2 regions of the Desulfovectis peckii genome follow, and region 1 is predicted to be linked to the other one. Evidence: predicted binding sites of a transcription regulator. Region 1 holds the regulator's gene; the other holds the start of a gene.
What was found. The regulator LexA, encoded in region 1, represses DNA repair genes until DNA is damaged. The targets are predictions, from matches to a motif close to CNAACANNTGTTNG.
Positions count from the first base shown of each region.

Region 2: uvrB (excinuclease ABC subunit UvrB) is a predicted target of LexA. The motif match lies at 2,313-2,326, and genes of this name have one in related genera.

Region 1 covers NZ_AP042409.1:1,112,887-1,117,548, reverse strand. The annotation lists gene ACZ5NG_RS05635 (acyclic terpene utilization AtuA family protein) at 1-795, shown strand, start outside; gene ACZ5NG_RS05630 (DUF4387 domain-containing protein) at 795-1,115, shown strand; gene ACZ5NG_RS05625 (MerR family transcriptional regulator) at 1,246-1,647, shown strand; gene lexA (transcriptional repressor LexA) at 1,736-2,356, opposite strand; gene ACZ5NG_RS05615 (sigma-54 interaction domain-containing protein) at 2,535-3,902, shown strand; gene ACZ5NG_RS05610 (fumarate hydratase) at 4,067-4,662, shown strand, end outside.
Region 2 covers NZ_AP042409.1:40,533-45,194, reverse strand. The annotation lists gene uvrA (excinuclease ABC subunit UvrA) at 1-18, opposite strand, end outside; gene uvrB (excinuclease ABC subunit UvrB) at 34-2,040, opposite strand; gene ACZ5NG_RS00175 (sugar ABC transporter substrate-binding protein) at 2,989-4,512, opposite strand; gene ACZ5NG_RS00170 (DUF2508 family protein) at 4,635-4,662, shown strand, end outside.

The sequences.
Region 1 (4,662 bases):
GTCCGCAAGGGTTACAATCCCGGTTTGGCCCTGCACATGGGCAAAATTTTGGAATGCGGAGCAATTGCGGCCCTGCCCGGCAGTGGCAGCGACAGCTTAATGGGAACATTAACTGCCGACAGCTTTATTATTGAACCATTAAACAAAGAACGGCGCTGTACCACTACCTCTGTTGCGGCTCACACACTATATGAGAAAACCAATCCGTTAGAATTGCCCGGCCCCGGCGGTGTCCTCAGCCTGAAAAAAACCACGTTTAAGCAATATAGCGAGAGTGCTGTGCAAGTAAAGGGCAGTGAACTTATTCCGACAGATAAATATATGCTTAAGCTGGAAGGGGCTAAAAAAATCGGCTACCGAACAGTTTCTATTGCCGGTTGCCGCGATCAAATAATGATTAAGCAAATAGATGAAATTATTGAAGCCGTTAAAAAGCGCGTTCAAGATAATTTTCAACACCAAGGATATAATTATCACCTACATTTTCACGTATACGGAAAAAACGGCGTGATGGGGGATTTGGAACCGGAACCCGTTCCCGCACATGAGTTAGGTATAATAATCGATGCCGTTGCCGATACACAAGATATTGCGGATACTATTTGCAGCTTTGCCCGCAGCACCATGCTGCATTACGGTTATCCCGGCCGTATTGCCACTGCCGGCAATTTGGCATTTCCTTATTCGCCGTCTGATTTCAAAGTGGGGGCGGTTTATGAATTTAGCGTTTACCATTTGCTGGAAGCAGATGATCCCTTGGCATTATTTCCGGTGAAAATGCTGGAGGTGAAATAATGAGCGCCGTTTCCATTGTTGAATTAGCCAAAGTAATCCGAAGCAAAAATTCCGGCCCTTTTGAACTGACACTGGATATTATTTTTAAAGATGAATTGAGCTATCAAAAAGCAGTGCAGTCAAAAGTAATTAATAAAGAGTTAATTTGCCGACTGTATGCCATTAAAGAGGAGGATATAATCGATATTGTTGAATTTCCTCAGGCATTGGCCATAAAGATAACCATAGTGAGAAGAAGACCCTCCGGTTCAATTGGCGAGACCGATGTTTACGGGGCGCAGCAACATGCGCCGCTTTTAAAAATAAAAATACCTATTTAAGTGAAAATGTTGTTTTTTAGGGAATTTTCAACGTTATTGTAAATCAAATTTCAATTAATATATTTACAAATGTGTTTTGCAAATATATAATGATAAAGTAGCTAACTAAAAGGAAAAGGTGGTTTTAAGCATGGTTCTAGTTAACGATGACCAACCTCTTTATAATATCGGTGTTGTTGCTGAGTTATTAAATGTTCACCCTGAAACCTTGCGCATATGGGAAAAACATAAATTAATCGAGCCGGCAAGACGCAATAAGCAGCGTCTGTACACCAATAACGATATTAAAAGATTAAGATTTATTCACTATTTAATTAACGAAAAGGGATTAAATATTGCAGGGGTACAACATACGCTTGCTTTGTATCCGTGCTGGACCGTTAAAGGCTGTAACGGCGGAAAGCGCGAACAGGAAGGCGGGGTTAACAAAAATAAGCCTTGCTGGAAGGAACAAGATACTTATTGCTTTATCATACAGGATAAGGCCGATTACTGCAGTACTTGTGAACTTTGTAAAGAAGCAATGAAATAATAATACCAGAGTGCTAAAAAGACACCTATACAACATTAGAGGTGTCTTTTTTAATAAAAAATAAATTTTATTGACCTAAAGTAACTTTTTACAATTTTCTCATTAAGCCGATTACTTTGCCGATAATGTTGACGTCTTGTACAATTATCGGTTCCATATCTTTGTTTTCCGGCTGTAAACGAATGAAATTTTTTTCTTTATAAAACCTTTTTACGGTAGCTTCATTTTCTATCAGCGCAACAACAATATCCCCGTTAACGGCATTGGGCTGTTTGCGCACCAAAAGCAAATCTCCTTCCAATATCCCGGCCTCAATCATACTTTCACCGCGTACCCTTAAAATAAACAATTCGCCGTAGCCGGTAAAAGTTCTGGGCAATGTGAAGGTGTCTTCAATGTTTTCTACCGCCAGCAGAGGAAGCCCGGCGGCAACTTGTCCGATAACCGGTACTTCAATAAATTCATCATTATCTACCCTTTCTAATTCAGGCAAATCGTTTAATATTTCAATGGCCCGGGGCTTAGTAGGGTCGCGACGTATATATCCCTTTTGCTCTAACCTTCTTAAGTAGCCATGCACAGTAGAACTGGAACTAAAGCCAACTAGCATACCTATTTCGCGCACCGAAGGAGGGTATCCCTTTTTACGGATATTGTCTTTTATTACTTGCAAAACTGCCTGTTCCCGATCGTTGAGCTCACTATGCAAGTTAAAACATCCTTTCAATAGTTTTGGTTAATTATAGCACAAAACCGGCTAAATGGTAAACGTTTGTTCGCATTGTTGACAAATTTCAATTATTTAATGTTTTGGACACATTTATAGAAGGAATTTTCCGAATTGTGTGGAAATGTTAAATTATTCTAAGGTAAAGTGGTGATTTTCAGTGCTGCCGTTAGAAGTATTGTCTAGTATTTTGGACGCTGTCCCTGAACCAATTGAAGTAGCAGATTCTTTTGGCAATATTATATTTGTAAATAAAGCTTTTAGTGAAATCACCAATATGCCGGCAGAAAAACACATTAACCAAAACATTTTTAAAGTGTCACCTGATGGAATTTTAGCCCAGGCATTAAGCACAGGAAAGGCAGTAACCGGTCAGCGTTTAATTGTCGGTGGCAACAAAATTGAAGTAGTGGCCAACGCCTATCCGATAATTACAGACGGAAAGTTAAAAGGGGCAGTGTTAGTTTTCCAGCAGATTAAAAATTTTATGAGCATCATCGAGGATTTAAGAAAAAGCAACTTCACAATTGAAAACCTATCTAATAAATACAGGCAGGTAACCAGCAGCAAATACACTTTTAATGATATTATTGCCGCCAGCAATGAAATGAAACAGGCAGTGACAGACGCCCAACATGCCGCGAAAAGCGATACCCCGATTTTGCTTTTAGGGGAATGCGGCACAGAAAAGGAAATCTTTGCCCATGCCATTCACAGTGTAAGTAACAGGGGCAACCGGCCCTTTATTACCGTTAACTGCGCAGCGGTTGCAGACGATATGTTAGAAAGTGAACTTTTTGGAACGGAAAAAGGTGCTTTTAATACGGCTGAAAAAGATAAAATTGGGCAAATAGAACTGGCTAACGGCGGAACAATATTTTTAGATGAAATAGGCGCACTGAATGCCCAGCTTCAGTTTAAGCTGCTGCGTTTTCTGCAGGAATCTACTTTTCAACGGGTGGGCGGAGTAAAGCCAATCAAAGCGAATGTGCGCATTATTGCCGCTACCGCTCACAACATACGCCGGTTGATCAGAAACGGCAAATTTAGAGAAGACTTGTTTTATCGGCTTAATGTAATAGAAATAAACATTCCGCCGCTGAGAAAACGTAAATGTGATATCGAACCCTTATGTAATACAATAATAAAAAAGCTCAACCGCAAACTGGGTAAAAGGGTCAAAGGCCTATCACCTAATGCCCTTCTGGTATTGCAAAATTACCGCTGGCCGGGGAATGTCAAGGAACTGTATAGCGTGCTAGAAAGGGTAATGCTAACCTCACAGGATGAATATTTAACTGCCGATTCACTTAAACCTTATTTAGTCGGCTGTACAAATAACAATTCAATTGACATTATGCCGATTGATAAAATGGAAAAAATATTGATTATAAAAGCATTGGAAACTTACGGCATGTCAATGACGGGAAAACGGCAGGCCGCCTCCACGTTAAATATTTCATTGGCTACTTTGTATAATAAGATTAAGAAATACAACATTCCATTAAAGAAAATTAAACAAAAATAACCTTCTTAAAAGAAGGTTATTTTTTATAGCCAACTAATTTTTAAAGTATTGCTGGTAGCAGTAAACTCTGTTTTTGCTGTATAATTGACGGTAACTTAACAAATAGGCTAATTAAAGCAGGTTAGACATTTTAACAGATTGGCACACAAAAGGGGGCGTGAAAAATTAAAACTATTCAGTGCAGTGAAATTACTAAGACAGTAGCAAAACTTTGTCAAGATGCTTGCTATTACTTAGGAGAAGATATGATTCATGCGTTATCTACTGCTGCAGAAAAAGAAGTATCACAAAGCGGCAGAGAAATATTGAAATTATTAATTAAAAATGCCCAAGTTGCCAAAGAAGAACAAATTCCCATATGTCAAGACACCGGCTTTGCGGTAGTTTTCGTAGAACTGGGTCAAAACGTACACATCGAAGGTGGGGATTTTGTTGAGGCAATAAATGCCGGGGTGCGCAAAGGTTATCAAGAAGGATACTTGCGCAAGTCCATTGTCGGCGATCCCATTGACAGAGTTAACACCGGCGATAACACCCCATGTGTGATTCATACGAAAATTGTTCCGGGAGACAACTTAAAAATTACCGTCGCCGCTAAAGGCGGCGGCAGTGAAAATATGAGTGCCTTAAAAATGCTTAAACCGGCTGACGGGCTGGACGGGGTGAAAAATTTTGTTATCGACACCGTTAAAGCCGCCGGCCCCAATGCCTGCCCGCCGCTGATCATCGGTGTTGGCATTGGGGGCACGATGGAAAAGGC
Region 2 (4,662 bases), 1.1 Mb from region 1:
CAAAATTTTGTTCCGCATGATTTCCTCCGTATTTTATAATTGCTCTAGCGGCTTAAGACCGCGCAGTTTCAGTCTCAACTCGAAAATTACATCCCGCAATTGTGCCGCTTCTTCAAATGCCAGCTCCCTGGCCTTTTGCTTCATCTCTTTCTCTAAATCAGCGATTAATTTCTTCAAATCTTTCTTGCTCATTTTATCTACCGGCTTATTGATATTGTATTTAGCCGGCGCTTCCGCCACCTTTGTGGCTTCAATTATATCACGCACCGCTTTGCGAACTGTTTGCGGCACAATGTTGTGCTCAGCGTTATAAGCAATTTGTTTTCGACGTCTTCTTTCCGTTTCATCAATCGCTTTGCGCATCGACATAGTAATCCGGTCGGCATACATAATTACCTTGCCCTCGGCATTACGTGCCGCCCGGCCAATAGTTTGGATCAGTGAACGTTCACTGCGCAAATAACCTTCTTTATCTGCATCTAAAATGGCCACTAAACTTACCTCAGGCAAGTCTAAGCCCTCACGCAGCAGGTTAATTCCTACCAGCACATCAAATTCACCTAAGCGCAAGTCGCGCAAAATTTCCATCCGTTCAATGGTGCCAATATCGGCATGCAAATAGCGCACTTTAACACCCATTTCACGAAAATAATCAGTTAAATCTTCTGCCATCTTTTTCGTCAACGTAGTAACCAGCACCCGCTCATCCCGCTCTACCCGCAATTGGATTTCAGCCAGCAAATCGTCAATTTGTCCTTTGGTCGGCCGCACGCTGATTTCCGGATCCACCAATCCGGTAGGCCGAATAATTTGTTCCACTATCTGCTCGCTGTGTTCCAACTCATAGGGGCCGGGTGTTGCCGAAACATAAATACATTGATTGACACGTTCGGCAAATTCCTCAAACTTCAGCGGGCGGTTATCCAGTGCTGAAGGCAGGCGAAAGCCGTGCTCCACCAAAGTAGTTTTGCGGGAATGGTCTCCTCGATACATCCCCCCTACCTGGGGTATCGCTACGTGTGATTCATCTACAATTAACAAAAAATCATCCGGAAAGAAGTCCAGCAAAGTATATGGCGGTTCACCCGGCGCACGGCCGGTAAGATGCCGGCTGTAGTTTTCAATACCGCTGCAGTAGCCCACTGCCCGCATCATTTCAATGTCATATTTGGTGCGCTGTTCCAGTCTTTGGGCTTCCAACAGCTTGCCCTGCTCTCGCAGTTCTTTCAAACGCTGCTGTAACTCCTCCTCAATAGACTGAATGGCTTTTTCTAATTTTTCACCGGAAGTAGCGTAGTGACTGGCCGGGAAAACCCATATATGATTGCGTTCGCCATAAATTTCACCGGTCAATACATCAAATTCTACTATGCGATCTATTTCATCACCAAACATTTCTACCCGTAATGCCTTTTCAGTAGCTGAGGCGGGAAAGATTTCAATCACATCACCGCGCACGCGAAAAGTACCACGGGTAAAATTAACATCGTTGCGATCATACTGAATATCTACCAACTTACGCAAAATGGCATCTCGATCGTAAGTGCCGCCTGTACGCAGTGACAGCACCAATTTTCGGTATTCATCCGGATTACCTAAACCGTAAATACAAGAAACACTGGCCACAACAATTACATCCCGCCGTTCAATCAGTGCACAAGTTGCGGAGTGGCGCAGCTTATCAATTTCATCATTAATACTGCTGTCTTTTTCAATGTAGGTATCGGTCTGCGGTATGTAGGCCTCCGGCTGGTAATAGTCAAAATAACTGACAAAATACTCTACCGCATTGTGGGGAAAAAACTCTTTAAACTCGCTGCACAGCTGAGCAGCCAGTGTTTTATTCGGCGCTAACACCAAGGTAGGCCGATTTACTTGCGCAATCACATTAGCCATCGTATATGTTTTGCCTGAACCGGTAACCCCCAAAAGCGTTTGGTGCTTCAGTCCCCTATTAAGCCCGTCAACCAGTTGGGCAATTGCCTTTGGCTGATCACCGCGTGGGCTATATTCTGAAACCAGTTGAAATTTGCCGCTCACTCCGTTTCACCTCCGCATAAGATGAGCGTTATCTAACAATTATTTAACCGAATTAATTATAGCATATAAGTCAAAAGGCAACTGTAAAGCCCCCACATTTATAGAAGAAATGCCGAACTCATTCCCGTTAGAGAAATAGTTACCCAGGAAAGCTATCATTGCATATTTGTGCGAAAATAGGGTTACACTCAAACAACCGATTTATCCTATCTTTAATTGCCCAAGGGGCAACTTTACGGGTTTCAAACATCTTGTTATCCCTTACTTTACCACAAACATATGTTCTGGTAAAGGATTAAGGAAAGCAAGATAAGTTTGAGCTTAAGTATTCTACAAGGAATTTGATAACCTAGGCCGGCAAATCAAAGACCGTTAGTTAGAGAAAGGAAAGAAAGGAACGGTCTTATGATGTGACTCCAAAGGTTAGACCTAAAAATCTAACGGGTCACATCACTTAACCGTTCCCTTTTACCATATCCGGACGGAAGGGTCAAGCCCCTTCCCGACGGTAATTTTACCCATGGGCTGTAGGGTTGAGTTCTATCCCTACCCGTTTCACTTATAGTAACCTTGCTTGTAGGCGGCCAAGGCATTTACCTTCGTAAAGAAAACTAAGCTTCCGACAAGCCCGTAGGGCGCAGGCGGAAGCGATAGTTTTCTTATACTATCATCCTTAGTTTATATGATAGTTAGATAGTACAAACACGCCGGCACATATACTTGAACGAGCTCCGCCGCCTCCGGGCGCCTGTGGAACTCGGAGCAAAGCTCCTCAAACAGTCCTCGGCGCTAATCCTCCGTTAGCAATGCTCTTTGAATTAGCCGGCTAATCGTTTGCCAAAAGGGGCCGGCATGGAAGCCGGCCCCTACAAATCAACCGATAATTTTACCTTTCGACTGTATAGGCAGGGTTATAACCCCGCCCCTTCTTGTAAATGTAACCTTAATTTAGCTTCCGCCACCCTGACCTCCTTGGCCTCCGCCGCCTTGGCCACCTTGGCCGCTTTGCTGCTGTTGCTCGCCGCCGGAATCACTTTCGATAGACTGCACCTGCCCGTCAATCTGCACTTCCACTACCTTACCGTCACTGGTAGTAATGCGCAGATTTGTTTTCTGCTGTCCTTGTTGGCCACCCTGCTGGCCTTGCTGTTGTTGCTGCTGCCCTTGCTGCCCCTGTTGTTGTCCTTGTTGCTGAGCCTGCTGTTGTTGCTGCTGTTGTCCCTGTTGCTGTTGACCGCCTTGCTGTTGTTCGCCTTTTGCTTCCATGCGATCCTGCAGCAAATAAATATTCTGCTGATGAACCAGGCGCGGCGGCACAATTTTTGCCGGCACGGTGTAATCACCGTTATCAATAATAGTATCGTATTGAAATGCTCTGCCCTCAGCCATTGTTTTCGCCGCATCGTAAGCCAGTTGGGCCAACATATCCGGACGGTTGTCCACTTCGGCATCATGATCACCGCCGGCAATTGCCTGTACCGCCTTAGGTGCACCGCCGGCACCGACAGTGATCACCCGGTGCTCCATGCCCGTTTGTTTTAGCACTTCTACCGCCGCCATGGCCAAATGGCTGTCATTGGCCAACACCGCATCAATGTCCGGATGTTCACTCAGTATTTGCTGCATCGTTGCCTTAGCCAGGTTTTCATCCCAGCGCGGGTGCGGTGCGGTTTGCAAAATATCAATGTTTTCAATGCCTTCCAATCCACTCTGTACCGCAGCGGTAATTTCCTTGGCCATTTGATCACCGCTGTCGCCCTGAAGCACTACTACTTTCATCGGCAAGCCGTTCTGCAGCGCCGCTGCCGCCTGCTGCTGAGGCGGAATAATCATCTGCTGCCGGCCGGCTTGTTGTTGACCGCCTTGTTGCTGATTGCCCTGCTGTTGACCACCTTGCTGCTGGCCACCTTGTTGCTGGCTGCCCTGTTGCTGCCCCTGCTGTTGTTGAGGCTGCTCTGGACTGATAATCACCTTACCCTGCTCCAACAGCTGCCGGCTTTGCTGCAGTAGCGTTTGCAAGTAGCGCACCTGCAGCTCACCGGTACGCCTGTGATCAGAGGTAATATAGGCATCAACCGGTGTGTTTTCCGGCAAGGTTTCCAAAGCAATCACTTTAATGTTGTTTTGCGCCAGTTGCTCAACCAAATGGGAGCCCACGGAAGGATCGGTCACTTGCAAAATTACTACCTTAACCTTCTCTTCAATTAGCTTTTGAATATCCTTTTGCTGCTGCACCGGATCTCCTTTAGCATCCATCCAGGTTATCTGAGCGCGATCCTTTTTCTTCGCCTGTTCAAACACCTGCTTAATAACCTGATTTCCGTCCCGCTGCATATCTGCCAGGCTGACCCCAATCTTCGGCCCCTGCTGAACAATTGGCTTCTTTTCCTTTTCACCCCAACAGCCGGTAAAAATCACAGCCAATACCAAAATTAAGCATACCATTAATTTTCTGTTTAGGCGGTGAAACATACTCTCACCTCTCATTAATCTCATTAATGGTATTATGCTTAATTTGGGCTTTTTTATCTTTTGTAAATTTTTCTTCATAAATCAGCTGTTTACCGGCATATGGTTAATTAGGAGGTGCCTCTATGTTTAATAAAATAATTAATCAATTTT